Regions from separate parts of the Arthrobacter sp. NPDC056493 genome, predicted to be linked through region 1. Evidence: predicted binding sites of a transcription regulator. Region 1 holds the regulator's gene; each other region holds the start of a gene.

The links. The regulator HrcA, encoded in region 1, represses chaperone genes, less so after heat shock. The targets are predictions, from matches to a motif close to TTNGCACTCGNNNNNNNCGAGTGCNAA.
Region 2: the regulator HrcA is predicted to act here: its motif matches at 3,227-3,253, upstream of groES (co-chaperone GroES).
Region 3: the regulator HrcA is predicted to act here: its motif matches at 3,560-3,586, upstream of ACFQ50_RS16365 (Hsp20/alpha crystallin family protein).

What each region holds. Positions count from the first base shown of each region.
Region 1 is NZ_JBHTSL010000006.1:19,642-24,590, reverse strand. Features, by position in the region: gene ACFQ50_RS04040 (DUF3097 domain-containing protein) at 1-531, opposite strand, end outside; gene hrcA (heat-inducible transcriptional repressor HrcA) at 745-1,758, shown strand; gene dnaJ (molecular chaperone DnaJ) at 1,817-2,941, shown strand; gene ACFQ50_RS04025 (16S rRNA (uracil(1498)-N(3))-methyltransferase) at 2,944-3,714, shown strand; gene ACFQ50_RS04020 (GerMN domain-containing protein) at 3,837-4,754, opposite strand.
Region 2 is NZ_JBHTSL010000007.1:67,065-72,013, forward strand. Features, by position in the region: gene ACFQ50_RS04890 (glycoside hydrolase family 3 N-terminal domain-containing protein) at 1-586, shown strand, start outside; gene ACFQ50_RS04895 (shikimate 5-dehydrogenase) at 633-1,460, shown strand; gene ACFQ50_RS04900 (methyltransferase domain-containing protein) at 1,493-2,719, opposite strand; gene ACFQ50_RS04905 (hypothetical protein) at 2,775-3,191, shown strand; gene groES (co-chaperone GroES) at 3,410-3,703, shown strand; gene groL (chaperonin GroEL) at 3,789-4,949, shown strand, end outside.
Region 3 is NZ_JBHTSL010000042.1:5,694-10,642, reverse strand. Features, by position in the region: gene ACFQ50_RS16380 (alkaline phosphatase D family protein) at 1-846, shown strand, start outside; gene ACFQ50_RS16375 (NAD-dependent epimerase/dehydratase family protein) at 930-1,802, opposite strand; gene ACFQ50_RS16370 (ANTAR domain-containing protein) at 2,091-2,834, shown strand; gene ACFQ50_RS16365 (Hsp20/alpha crystallin family protein) at 2,865-3,416, opposite strand; gene ACFQ50_RS16360 (hypothetical protein) at 3,788-4,249, shown strand; gene ACFQ50_RS16355 (TetR/AcrR family transcriptional regulator) at 4,337-4,949, opposite strand, start outside.

The sequences.
Region 1 (4,949 bases):
GGGAACCAGGTGGTCCACCAGGACGCCCAGCCGGCGGCCGGGTCCGGGGCGGAACGAGGCAACGGCCGCCGCCAGGTCATCGATGCCGTGCAGGGGTTCGACGACGATGCCCTCCACCCGGAGATCGTCGCCCCAGACTTTTTCCACGAGTTCGGCGTCATGCTTGCCTTCGACCCAGATCCGGCTGGCCTTGGCCACCTGTGCGCGCTGCCCTTCCACCCGCACCGAACCCGACGCCGTCCGGCCGGTCGTGCCCGGCCCTGCGGGCTTCGCTTTGGGCGCCGGCGGCATCAGGCGTACCGGCTGACCTTCCAAAAGGAATCCGAAACCCAGCTTGAAGGACCGGGACTTTCCGCGGCGGTCCTCAAGCGCCACCACGTGCATGCCGCCGGACTTCTCCACCCGGGTCACCGCACCCACCCAGCCGGACTGGACGTCCTCGAGCACCATGCCGCGCTCCACAGGAACCTCAGGCAGGCTGTTCTTGGCGGGCGCTGCGATCTCCTGCGGGCCCCAGGTCTGGTACTGCATTTCGTTCACCGCTCTGCACTAGGAGGGAGCCGCTCCGGCCGCGGGCATACCGCCGGGGGACAGGCGCCCGGAATTTCGCCCGGAGCGGTACCAATGCTAACAACGCGGCGACTCATATTAGACTTGTTAGCACTTAGGCATGTCGAGTGCTAACCACAGCGTTTACGGGCAGGATCAACGCCCGGCGCGGTCAAGGCCAAAAGGAGGTGGACTGTGAGCGAACCACGGAAGCTTGAGGTGCTGCGCGCCATCGTGGAGGACTATGTCCATTCCCGCGAACCTGTCGGCTCCAAGGCCCTGGTGGAACGGCACCATCTGGGCGTATCCAGCGCCACCATCCGCAACGACATGGCGGCCCTTGAGGACGAGGGCCTTATCACTGCCCCGCACACCAGCGCGGGCAGGATTCCGACGGACAAGGGTTACCGTCTGTTCGTCGACCAGATTTCAGCCGTCAAGCCGTTGTCCCCGGCGGAGAAGCGCGCCATCCAGACCCTCCTCGAGGGGTCAGAGGACCTTGACGACGTCCTGGACCGGACGGCGCGGCTCCTGTCCCAGTTGACCAACCAGGTCGCCGTCGTGCAGTACCCGCACCTGAGCCGCGCCGTGGTGCGGCACATTGAATTTGTGCTGCTGGCGCCGCGGAAGGTGCTGATCGTGCTGATCGCCGACTCCGGCAAGGTTGACCAGCGAGTGGTCGACGCCGGACAGGACCTGTCAGACGACACGCTCGCCGCACTCCGCACCCGGTTCCTGACCGGTGTGGCCGGAACGCCGGTGGCCATCCTGCCCCAGCACCTGGCCGCCGTCGTGGCCGGCTGCACGCACGCCGAGCGCCCCATTGCCATGGCCCTCGGCAAGGGGCTGGAGGGCCTGGCGCACAACAGCCGGGAAGACCGTATGGTCCTCGCGGGAACGGCCAACCTCGCGCGCTCCAACGTGGACTTTCCGCTCAGCATCGGACCTGTTCTGGAGGCCCTCGAGGAGCAGGTGGTGATGCTGCGGCTCCTGAGCGACATGGCCCAGGACCCGCGGGGCGTGGCCGTGAGCATCGGCCGGGAAAACCCCTACGACGGTCTGGCCGAGGCATCGGTGGTGGCCACCGGCTACGGCCCCGACGCCAGCGCCAAGGTGGGCATCCTTGGCCCCACCCGGATGGACTATCCCACCACCATGGCCGCCGTGCGCGCGGTGGCCCGCTACCTTTCGAGGATTCTGGGCCCGTGACCGCACGACCCGGACATCCTCTGACCACAGGCAGTACAACCAGGAAGAGATACGAACTTTGAGCAGCCACTACGACGTTCTTGGAGTCTCCGCTGAAGCCACCGGCGAGGAGATCAAAAAGGCCTACCGCAAGCTGGCCCGCTCCCTCCACCCGGATGTCAACCCCGGGGAAGACGCCGCCGAACGCTTCAAGGCCGTCACCCACGCCTACGAGGTGCTGTCCGATCCGCAGAAGCGCAGGATCTACGACACCACCGGCAATGAGAACGGCACCGACAACGGCTTCGGCGGCGGCTACGCCGGCCAGGGCTTCGCGTTCCAGGACATCTTTGACACCTTCTTCGGCGCGGGCGGAACATCCGGGCCCGCGTCCCGCGTCCGCCGTGGGCAGGACGCGCTGATCAGCGTCCGGATCGACCTGCGCGATGCCGTCTTCGGCGTCAACAAGAAGCTGGAAGTGGACACAGCCGTCACCTGCCCCACGTGTGAAGGCTCGTGCTGCCGCGAGGGTAGCCACCCGGAACGCTGCGATATCTGCGGCGGCAGCGGCCAGGTGCAGCGGGCGGTCCGTTCCATCCTCGGCCAGGTCATGACCGCCGCGCCGTGCGGTTCCTGCGAGGGCTTCGGGACGGTCATCAAGGACCCCTGCAACGAGTGCAGCGGCCAGGGCCGTATCCGCAGCCGCCGCTCCCTGACCATCAAGGTGCCGGCCGGCGTGGCCACCGGAACCCGGATCCAGCTCTCCGGGCAGGGCGAGGCGGGCCCCGCAGGCGGCCCCTCCGGCGACCTTTATGTGGAAATCCGGGTCAACAACGACTCCACCTACATCCGCGAGGGCGACGACCTCCACGCGACTTTGAACATTCCCATGACGGCCGCCGCCCTCGGCACCGAACTGAGCCTGGAAACGTTCGACGGCAAGCAGGAGATCGACGTTAAGGCGGGCACCCAGTCCGGCGAGATCATCACCCTCCGCGGCCTGGGAGTTACCCATCTGCGGGGCTATGGCCGCGGTGACCTCAGGGTCCACCTGCAGGTGGAAACGCCGTCCAAGCTCGACCCCGCCCAGGAAGACCTGCTCCGGCAGTTGGCCAAGCTCCGCGGCGAGCAGTTCTCCGAGGGCAAGCTGGCGGCCAGCGGCGGCGTTTTCGCCAAGCTGCGGGACCGCCTCGGTAACCTGTAGCGGTGAGCAACGCCGTATTCTTCACCCCTGCCGGCGCGCTGGACGGCACCGCTCCCGGTTCGCTGTTCGTCCTCGACGGCGCGGAGGCCCGGCACGCGGTCACAGTCAAGCGTCTGGCGGTGGGCGAACAGGTGGACATCGCCGACGGCGCGGGCAGGCGTATCACCGGAACCGTGACTGGTGCCGCTCCCGCCCAGTTGACGGTCGAATGCACCTCCGTGAGCGTGGAACCCCGGCCCGACGTCCGCCTGGTCCTCGTGCAGGCCCTCGCCAAGGGGGACCGGGACGAGCTGGCGATCGAGACCGCCACCGAACTGGGCATCGACGCCGTGATTCCCTGGCAGTCGGAACGCTCCATCGTCCGGTGGAAGGGTGACCGGGCAGCCAAGGCGCACGGGAAATGGCAGTCCGCCGTGACGGCGGCGGCCAAGCAGGCCCGCCGCGCCTGGATCCCGGAGGTGCGTCCCGCCGTCGATACCCAGGCGCTGGCCAGGGAAGTGGCGGAGGCCGGCCTTGCCGTGATCCTGCACGAAGACGCCGTCACGCCGCTGCGGCGGGTCCTCGGCAAATGGTCCGGGGAGCGTCAGGAGGCGTCCGGCCCCGGCGAGATTCTCCTCATCGTTGGTCCCGAAGGGGGCATCAGTGCCCGCGAGGTCACCCGGCTGTGCAGCGCCGGGGCGGTTACGGCACTGTTGGGACCGCACGTGCTGCGGTCATCGACGGCGGGACCGGCCGGCGTCGTGGTGGTCAGCGACGTCCTGGGCCGTTGGTAACCTCAGGCCGTTGGTAACGTCAGGCCGCTGGTAACGTCAGGCCGCTGAGTTTTGGCCAGGGCCGGTTCGCTGGCGGACGGTGAACCGCTGGCGGACCTGAACCTCTAGCGAACGTTGAATCTCTACCGAACCGTGAACCCGCGCGAGTCCACGTTGAGTTCGTCCCCCGGCTTGCCCGCGTCGATCTGGGAAACGCGCACCTCGTAGTTCCCGGGCGCCAGATTCACCGTGATCCCGAAGATCCCGGAGGCGGCGGGATCCGCCGAGGCCCTGGCTTCCCCAGTCAGGTAGCTTTCCTTATCGCCGTTGTCCTGGACTTTGAGGATGCGCCAGTGGAGTTTGCCGTTGGGGACGGTGCTTCGCCCGGAGATTTTGACCCGGCCGTCGCCGACTCCGGTGCCTTGCTGCGGATCGATGATCCACACCGGCGCCACCATTCCCGCGCTGCGGGACGTCGGGGCGCCGAGCTTGACGTGCTTGAACGCCAGATAGTCCGTGTGCCCGTCCACGAGGATGACTACTTCGATTTGCTGCCCGGCGTCAATCAGCCCGGAGCTGGCACCGGCCGCCGTTGCGGTGTACACCAGCTGCTGGATGGCCCGCTGGGCCATGTCCGCGTCGAGGTTGCTGTTGAAGGCATCCGCGGAAACGTCCACGGTGATGACATTGGTGCCCGAGATCGAGGTCGCGAGGTTCTTGGGGTTCTGCCACGGCGTGAAGTAGTCAGGATCCAATGGCGTCTCGGACATCATGGCGCGCAGGGCCCGGGTGATCGGGTTCTCATCGTCAGGCACGTCGCGGAACTCGCGGTAGAGGAAGACATTGCTGTTGCTCCGCCCGATCCAGTAGACCGGCGCTTTGTTGGACGACTGCGTTGTTTCCAGCGGTGCGCTGGTGGTGGGGACACCGTCCGTGCCGGCGGCCCGGCGCGACGAGGACGTCGGCGAGTTCGCGGAGGTCACCGAGGGGTCGGGAGCGGCGATGCACCCTGACAGCAGCAGGGCAGCCGGAAGCAACGCGGACAGCAGCACGGAGCGCATCCGCGGTACTTTCCGGCCCGGAGTTCCTGGCTGACTGATGCTGGCGATCCCTTCGAATAAGCAGTTGTGTGCGGGCACGCCGGACCGTTGCCGGCAAGCTCCTTTTCCAGCATTACACGAGACTTTGGAGCGCCGGGCGCCTTTCGGGGCAGGCGGCCGAACTGCAACGGGAACGATATGAGGCCGATACAAAGT
Region 2 (4,949 bases), on a different contig from region 1:
CGGCGCGGACCTGCTGCTGATGCCGGCGGACGCAGCCGCCGCCCATGCCGCCGTCGTCCGTGCGGTCACGGAGGGAAAGCTCCCGCCGGCGCGGCTCGAGGACGCGGCCCGCCGGGTGGTCACCATGATGATCTGGCGCGGAAGGACAGCCCAGCCTAAGCCCGCCGCGGCGCCGGGAAGCGGCGAAGCGCTGTCCGCCAAGATTTCGGCCCGCGCCATCACGGTGGTGGCCGGCCTGTGCAAGGGCGCTTCCGTGCGCGGCAACGTGCGCGTGGAAGGGGGCACGCCCGTGGACCGGGCCCGTTTTGCCGCTGCGGCCAAGGAGGCGGGGATCACCCTGGGCACGACGGGGCCGCTGGTCAGCCTGATCAGCTACGGCGCCGGCCCCACGAAGGGCGACGTTGCGGTGGCCCTGGACGCGCCCTGGCCCCTGGCGCAGTCCGTCGCGCCCACGAAGATCGCCCTCTACGGCCGAACGCCCGGAGCGTACAAGGCGCTGCTGGCCGTCCTGGCAGGCAAGGCCACCGCCCCCGGAAAGCTGCCGGCCGCCGTCGGACCCTACCGGCCCGGCACCGGCTGCCGATAGCAGCGGGCTGCACGTAACAAAGGCAGTGCCGCCGTTTAATGGAGGGGTGCCGATTCTGAATAAAGACATGACCCTGTGCATCTCCCTCTCGGCCCGGCCGAGCAACAACGGGACCCGCTTCCACAACCACCTGTACGACCAGCTGGGCCTGAACTGGATCTACAAGGCCTTCGCGCCCACCGACCTGGCCCAGGCGATCGCGGGCGTCCGCGGCCTGGGGATCAGGGGCTGCGCCGTCTCCATGCCCTACAAGGAGGATGTGATCGCCCTGGTGGACGCCATGGACCCGTCCGCCAAGGCCATCGATTCCGTCAACACCATCGTCAACGACGGCGGGCGGCTGACCGCGTACAACACCGACTACACCGCGATCGAGCAGCTGCTGCAGCGCAACGCCGTGCCTGTGGAGTCGTCGGTGCTGCTTAAGGGCGCCGGAGGCATGGCCAAGGCCACCGCCGCAGCCCTGCGCGACGCGGGCTTCAAGGACGTCACCCTCATCGCCCGCAACGAGGCAACGGGCCGGGCGCTCGCCGATCTCTACGGCTTTGCCTGGCGTGCGGAGCTCGGCACCGGCCCGGAGGCCACCGCGGACGTGATCATCAACGTGACCCCCGTGGGAATGGCCGGCGGACCGGAATCCGACGCGCTGTCCTTCCCCGCCGAAACCATCGGGGCCGCCAAGATTGTGTTCGACGTCGTGGCGCTGCCCGCTGAAACGCCGCTCATCAAGGCGGGGCGGGACGCCGGCAAGCAGGTCATCACCGGCGCCGAGGTGGCCACCATCCAGGCATTGGAGCAGTTTGTGTTGTATACGGGCATCCGCCCCACGGACCAGCAGGTCCGGGACGCCGAGGCGTTCGTGCGGGCCCAGTAGTTACACGGGCTAGTAGTTACACGGGCCAGTAGTTACACGGGCTCCACGGAGACAGCCACTCTTTCTTCCCCGATCCGGGTGAGGACCAGGGTGGCTGTCTTCTTGCCGGTTTTGCCTGCGCCCTTGCCCCCGGGGAGCAGCTGCTTGCGCAGCTCCTCCGGGGTGACGGACGTGCCGCGCTTCTTGATGTCCAGCACGCCGATGCCGTTTTCCCGGACCCAGGCTTTGAGGGCCTTGACGTTGTAGGGCATGACCTCCACTACCCGGTAAGCCCTCGCAAACGGAGTGTCCAGCAGCTCCGGGGCACAGATGTAGGCGATGTGCTCGTCCACGAGGTGGCCGCCCAGATCGAGGGCCAGATCGGCCACGAGCCCGGCCCGGATGACGGCGCCGTCCGGCTCATACAGGAAACCCTCCACCGGGCCCACGGGGGCCACCGGTCCGGCGTCGAACTCCTCCCCGCTGGTGAGTTCCGCCGCGCCCTCCGGCCCGATCACCAGGGCCGCCCGGCGGATTCCCGGACGGGCCACGGCGTTGAACCACAGCGTGACTTCCGTGACGTCGCCGCCCACCGAGACCCATTGGGCCTCGCAGCCGGCGGGCACCGACTCGTGCGGCATGCCCGGCCCCATTTTGACGCCGACGGCGCGCCCCGCGGCGGCCAGCGATTCCACGAAGGACAGCGGGGGAGAGAACGCCTCGGGGTCCCAGATCCGCTTGGTGCCGGACGTGGTGGTGGTGCGCCGGGCAGGGTCCAGCCAGACGCCGGTCCCGTCCTCCAGCGGCACCGACGTCGCGTCCGAATGGACCACCCTGGCGTGCGGAAAGGGAATGAGGTTGATCGTGGCGCAGGCGGCGGTGGTCTCGTCCACTTCCACGGCGGTCACGGCGATGTCCAGCGACGCGAGGGCCATGGCGTCCGCGCCGAGGCCGCAGCCCAGGTCGGCAACGTGCCGGACGCCCGCCTGGGCAAAGCGCTGGGCGTGCCGGGCCGCCACGTTGAGCCGGGTTGCCTGCTCCAGGCCGGCCTGGGTGAAGAGCATCTGCCGGGCAAATTCGCCGAACTTGGCCTCTGCTTTGGTCCGGAGCCGTGACTGCGTGAGGACAGCGGACACCAGTTCGGGGGAGTGGCCGGCCTTGCGGAGGCTTGAGCTGAGGGTGAAGGACTCGTCCTCCCGGTAGGGTCCGAGCGAGGCCAGCAGCTCCCAGCCTTCTTCTGTGAGGAGCGGGGCGATCTGGTCCTGCGGTGCTTCAGACATGGGATCAAGCCTAGTGGAGCGGCCGCCCCAAGCTCTTCCCGCTAGGGTGGTCTGAATGGAATCCAGCGAAACGCCCACCCCAGGTCAGTCCGACTCTGGTCAGCCCGAAAGCACCAGCCCTGGTCCGGTGCAGCATAGCCGCCTGGTCCGGTACGCACGCCCGGCGCTGATCGTCGGAGCAGTGGTCGCCGTCGTCTGTCTGGTCCTGCTCGTGATCATCTTCCTGCTGGACTCCTTCAATGCCACCGTCTACTCGGTGGGCGGCAAGAACATCAGCGACGCCACCGAGGAAGCCCGACAGATCAGGGACCTCTACCTGGGTGCGCGTGTCGGCGGCATTGTGGTGCTCATTGTCTCGGCGGTAATTGCGGTGGCGGCCGCCGTCGTGCTTGTCCGCGAACAGCGGAAAGCGGGGGACGAGGACGCCGACGGCGGCGAGGAGCTGGGGTTCGACGACCTCGCCGGACGCTGACGGCTGCGCCCCGCTGGGTTACGGCGGATGAAATTCTGGCACTCACCTTGACCGAGTGCTAACCCCTTACATAGAGTCATCATTAGCACTCTCCCTAGGAGGGTGCTAACACACGAAGAGCTGCCAGCCTGGCTGCTGCCGGCACCGCGACGACGGTCTGCCGCCACGGCGCAACAGTTTTTACTGTCCATGAATTTTGACGAAAAGGAGAGGTCCGAGTGTCGGTCTCTATTAAGCCTCTTGAGGATCGCATTGTTGTCCGCCCGCTCGAAGCCGAGCAGACCACGGCTTCCGGCCTGGTCATCCCGGACTCCGCCCAGGAGAAGCCGCAGGAAGGCGAAGTTGTTGCAGTAGGCCCCGGCCGCTTCGAAGACGGCAACCGCGTACCGGTCGACGTTGCCGTTGGCGACGTCGTCATCTACTCCAAGTACGGCGGAACCGAAGTCAAGACCGGCGGCACCGAGTACCTCGTGCTCTCCGCCCGCGACGTTCTGGCGATCGTCGTAAAGTAACTCTTTGGATCCCCGTGCCGCTGTCCGCGTCTGAATTCATTCCGACCGGGCGGCTGCACGGGGTTCTGTCTTGAAAGGACAAACCATGGCAAAGCAGCTTGCGTTCAATGACGCTGCCCGCCGGTCGCTCGAAGCCGGCATTGACAAGCTCGCCAACACGGTCAAGGTGACGCTTGGTCCCCGCGGCCGCAACGTCGTGCTGGACAAGAAGTGGGGCGCACCCACCATCACCAACGACGGCGTGACCATCGCACGGGAAGTCGAGCTCGACGACCCGTACGAGAACCTTGGCGCCCAGCTGGCCAAGGAAGTCGCCACCAAGACGAACGACGTCGCCGGTGACGGTACCACCACCGCAACCGTGCTCGCCCAGGCACTGGTCAAGGAAGGCCTGCGCAACGTTGCTGCCGGCGCCGCCCCGGGCCAGATCAAGCGCGGCATCGAGGTCTCTGTCGAGGCCATCGCAGCCCGCCTGCTGGAGAACGCCCGTCCCGTCGAGGGCAGCCAGGTGGCCAACGTTGCCGCCATCTCCGCCCAGAGCGACGAGGTGGGCGAGCTGCTCGCCGAGGCATTCGGCAAGGTGGGCAAGGATGGCGTGATCACCATCGAGGAATCCTCCACCACGCAGACCGAGCTGGCTCTGACCGAAGGCATGCAGTTCGACAAGGGCTACCTGTCCCCGTACTTCATCACCGACACCGAGCGCCAGGAAGCGGTCCTCGAGGACGCCCTCATCCTGATCAACCAGGGCAAGATCTCCTCGGTGCAGGAATTCCTGCCGCTGCTGGAGAAGGCGCTGCAGAGCTCCAAGCCGCTGTTCATCATCGCCGAGGACGTCGACGGCGAGGCCCTGTCCACGCTGATCGTCAACCGCATCCGCGGCACCCTGAACGTGGTTGCCGTCAAGGCTCCGGGCTTCGGCGACCGCCGCAAGGCCATGCTGCAGGACATCGCGACGCTGACCGGCGCCCAGGTTGTGTCCCCGGAACTGGGCCTGAGCCTGGACTCCGTGGGCCTCGAGGTGCTGGGTACCGCCCGTCGCATCACGGTGACCAAGGACAACACCACCATCGTCGACGGCGCAGGTTCGGCCGAGGACGTATCGGCACGTGTTGCCCAGCTGCGCGCCGAGCTGACCCGCACCGACTCCGACTGGGACAAGGAAAAGCTGCAGGAACGCCTGGCCAAGCTGGCCGGCGGCATCGGCGTGATCAAGGTCGGCGCAGCCACCGAGGTTGAGCTGAAG
Region 3 (4,949 bases), on a different contig from region 1:
GTGGACAACAACTGGGCGGACGAGGTGCCGGAGAATGCGGACCCGGCCCAGCTGAACGACACGGCGGCCAACTTCAGGAAGCGCCGGGCTGCCGCGTTCCAGGCGTACTACGAGAACATGCCGCTTCGCGCGCCGTCCATGCCCTCGGGCGCGGACATGAAGATCTACCGCACGGTGCAGTGGGGCCAGCTCGCCAACTTCCACATGATGGACACGCGGCAGTACCGGGACGACCAGCTGGCCGGGGACGGCTGGCGGAAAAACGTCCAGGAGCGCCTGGCCGAGGACCGGACCATCACGGGAGCCCAGCAGGAGCAGTGGCTGCTGGACGGCTTCCGGAAGTCCAAAGCGCGCTGGGACCTCCTGGGCCAGCAGGTGTTCTTCGCCGAGCGCGACCGCGACCAGGCTGCCGATATCGACGACATGTCCATGGACGGCTGGGACGGCTACGCGTCCTCCCGCCGTCGGATCACCCAGGGCTGGGTGGACGCGAAGGTGCGCAACGCCGTCGTGCTGACCGGTGACGTCCACCGCAACTGGGCCAACGACGTCAAAGTGGACTACAAGAACCCGGACGCACCGGTTGTCGGTTCGGAACTGGTGTGCACCTCCGTCACGTCCACCGGAAACGGGACTGGCTCCGTCACCGATCCCACCATGGCCTGGAACAAGCACCTGAAGTTCTACAACGACCAGCGCGGCTACGTCCGGACCACGATCACCAAGGACTCCCTGTCGGCTGACTTCCGCGTGCTGGACTACGTCAACACGCCGGGGTCGGCGGTCAGCACCAAGGCGTCCTTCCGGATCGACGACGGCGTGCCCGGCCTGCAGCCCCGCGCCTAACAACCCGGCTTCGTCGGCTGAGCGCGAACGCACACTTAAGCCCCGGCCTCAAGTGTTCGTTCGCGCTCAGCGTCGGTGGGTGGTCAGTCCTCGGTGGGCGTCGTCCGGTTGGAGTGGTAGTTCCGCCAGCTGTGTTCCGGCGCGTAGCCGAGGAGCCGCTTGGCCTTGTCAATGGACAGCAGTGTCTCGTGCTCGCCCAGCTCCCTGGTCACCTTCACCCGCGGGAACACCTCCTCCGCCAGGCTGGCACTGGAGCGGCTCATGACGGTGTCCTCGTTGGCGACGATGAAGGCCTCGAACCCTGGCGCGCCGTATTCCAGCGCGCGTGCCACCGCCTGGGCACCGTCTCGCGCGTCGATGTAGCCCCAGAGGTTCCACTTGCGCAGGGCGGCGTCCGAGTCAAAGGATGGAAACTCCTCGTAGTCCTCCGGATCCATGACGTTGGAGAACCGGAGGCCAACGATACTCAGCTCCGGGTCCCAGCGCGTCATCTGGATCGCCATCTGCTCCTCCAGATGCTTCACCAGCGAGTAGGTGCTCTCCGGGCGGGCCGGATATTCCTCGTCCACCGGGATATAGGGAGGGTCGACGTCGAACGGCAGTCCCAGCACCGTCTCGCTGGAGGCGTAGACGATTTTCTTGATGCCGGCCCTGCGGGCCGCCTGGAACACGTTGTAGGTGGAGAGCATGTTGTTTTCGAACGTTGCGGCGTCCGGCACCAGGCCCGGAGCCGGGATGGCGCCCAGATGGACGATCGCGTCAAAGCCCTGGTGCCGGTCATCCAGGCCCAGGATGACGTCGGCAACCTGCCCATAATTACGCAGATCCACGGTGGCGAACTGTGGGCTCCGGCTGCCTGTCCGGTCCAGGTTGAGGACAGCATGCCCGTCCGCCACAAGCCTGCGGACCACGTTCCGTCCGAGCTTTCCACTGCCTCCCGTTACGGCAATTCTCACCGCGGCCTCCTCCTGTTGATTGGCCGGCCCTGGCCCGGGCGGCCGTGCTCCGATGGCCAGAGCGGCTTCCGCCGCCCGCCACCTTTCCCCCAGCCTAGGGCCCGCGCCTGTAACCGCGGTCATGGCGCGAGCCGAACTGGTGTATATTTTCCCGGTACGGTTTAGCAGAAGGCCGTTGGATTGTTGTTCGATCCGGCACCATGCTTGCTGCTACCGCCCCGGCCACGGGGTCGCCTGCGCTGCGCCCGCCGGTTCGTCTTGACCTGAGCGAAACGGTACCGAAAGATCGTGGCCAGCGAGTCGACCGCAAAACCTGAAACCTCATTCACGGAGCACCTCAACGAGCTTGTGCTCACCAGCTCCGACGTGGGCGAATTCCTCCACGAACTTGCCCGGATTTCCGCACGCAGCCTGTCCGAACCCGGCGACGAAGTCCTCTGCGGCGTGACCCTGCTGCGGCACCGCAAGGCAGCAACCGTGGCGAGCAGCAGCCCCGAGGCGCAGGCCATGGACGAAATCCAGTACGACTTCGGCGACGGCCCCTGCATGACGGCGTCGCGCGACCAGGTCACCATCCACATCACCGACCTCAAAAAGCACGACCGCTGGAACAGCTACGCGGAGAAGGTACTGGGGCAGGGCGTCCGCTCCATCCTCGCCATCCCGTTCGTCCTCGAAGGCGAAACCAAGGCTGCCCTGAACCTTTACTCGCACCGTCCGGGCCGTTTCGAGGGCCGCGTCCTGGAACTGGCGCAGGACTTCGTCAGCCAGACCTCCATGGCCCTGCGTCTGGCCGTGCGCTTCGCCCACTACAGCGACGCTGCCGCCAACCTCAAGGCCACGCTGGAAACCCGGACCGTCATCGACGTCGCCGTCGGGGTGATCATGGCCCAGAACCGGTGCAGCCAGGAGGAAGCCTTCGACCTGCTCAAGGCAGCGTCGAGTACCCGCAACATCAAGCTGCACAGCATTGCGACGTCGATCGTTGACTCCCTCGGCCAGGGCCCGGCGAGGACGCACTACGAGGGCTGAGCCCGCCGCCGGACCAGGGGCCAGCAGAGCCTAGGGGCCACCAAAACTCTGCCCTTCGGGCTCCTGCCCCATAGTCCGCGCAGTCCCCTCGGTTCCGGCACCGCTGGTTCCGGCATCGCTGGTTCCGGCGCCGCTGGTTCCGGCACCGCCCGATCCGGCACCGCCCGATCCGGCACCGCGGGAGACGCGGATCTTGTGGCCACCCGCAGCGTGCTCCTCGGCCAACGGAACGCGCACTTCCAGAACGCCGTCGGTGTACGACGCCCGGATATCCTCCTGGTTCACCGGGGCAGGGAGGCTTACGGTCCGCGAAAACGTGCCGAAGCGGAATTCCGAGCGGTACCCTTCCTTTTCCTTGCGCTCAGGCTGTTCTTCACGGCGGACCGTTATCTGCAACTGGCTTCCGGCGAGGGTGATGTCGACGTCATTGTCAGGATCGATACCCGGCGCTTCTGCCCTTACCACCAAGGAGCCGGCCTCGCGGTATTCCTCCACGCGCAGCCAGGCGTCAAGATCCCCCTCGAGGAAACGGCGGAAGGGCTCCGGGATGTCGACGCCGGCACGCCTGAATATGTTGGTCATCGCTGTTACCTCCTGTCAGCTTCCGGCCCCATTGCAGGATGCGGAGGACCGGAACGCGTCCCAACACCAACAAAGCTACGCTCTTGCAGAACGCATGTTAAGGCGCTGGTCACTTCCCTGCCGCGGCACGAATCAACCGGCTTCCGGCACCCCACCCCAACGAATCCTGAGAGTTTCCTTGTGAAAAACCGGGAACGGACCCCCCTATTTCCGCCCGTAGCGTTCCCATCGAGGGGTCCCCGGGCCGAGCTTTTCACAGGAGGCCTGCCGCACATTGGCACCATGCAAGAATCATGCCGCCAATGGAGGACCCGCGATGAAGAACGCAGTGAAGAAGCTGGAGGAAAACGCGAACTTTTCCGGAGGTTCCGATGGGCGCTGACGTCCCCACCCCTGCTGAGCCCGAATGGCTGACGACTGCCACCGAGCCGGCAAGATGCACCCAGGATTCAGCGGATGCGCTGGAGGTCTTCTGCACTGATTCCCTGAGGTCGATTGACCGGACCGTGATGCGCGCCCAGGTCATCGAACTCATCCTGGACATCCTCGCCACCACGGATATCCAATCGGAAGCCCGGGGCCGGCTGCTGCAGCACCTGGCCTCGAATCCGGGGTCCCCCGAGCAGGCCCTGCTGTGCCACCTGAGCGAGAACGCCTGCCTGCCGGCAACGGGCGCCGGCAACCCTCCGGCGGGTGACTGCCTCCCGGCGGGCGGAGACTACTTCGCGGCCGGCACCGCGGAGCCATTCATGGAGGGTGGTGAAAACAACGACGGCGGGCCGAGCCCGAAGTGGCTCCCGGCTCCGCTGCGGAACCTTCTGCGGCTCGACTGAAGAAGTCCGACGGCGGCCGGGGACCTGTGCGGCAGTTGTGGCCACCGACGGCGTCGGCTTAGGCGGCCGTTAGCTCAACAGGCCGGGTCAGCTCCGGTGGTGCGCGATCAGCCAGCCGGCCATCTGCTGCGCCCGCTTATTGGCGAGGAAGTCGCCTTCGGTCGCCGAAATGATGGAGCCCTTCATCAGGATGTGCCAGGAGCGGGCGAATTCGTCGGGGCGGTCCAGGCCCGCCTCCTCGGCGAGCGCCTGGATATGGCCGCGGATCCTGGCGAGGTAGCCGATGCTGGCCTCACCCAGCGGATGCCCGGGACCCATCTCAAGGAGGACATTGATGAAGGTGCACGCCTCGAAATCGTCCCGCTGGAACCAGTCGCCGAAGACGTCGAAGATGGCCAGCAGGCGCCCTTCGGGCGTGGTTCCCCGGCGCCTGGCCTCGGAGACAATCAGGTCCACGGTCCATACCTGGTCGCGGAGTGCCAGGAATGCCAGAACCAATGCGTCCTTGGACGGGAAGTGACGGTAAAACGTGGACTTAGCCACTCCGGACCGCTCGATCAGCTCGTTGATTCCGACGTCGCGGACACCGCGGTGGGAGAAAAGCTCGTAGGCAGTGGCCAGGATCCGGTCAACTGGTTCACTATGGCCGGTACGCACCTCTTCAGGCAGCAAGGCATCCCCGGTTGCATCAGGAGCACTC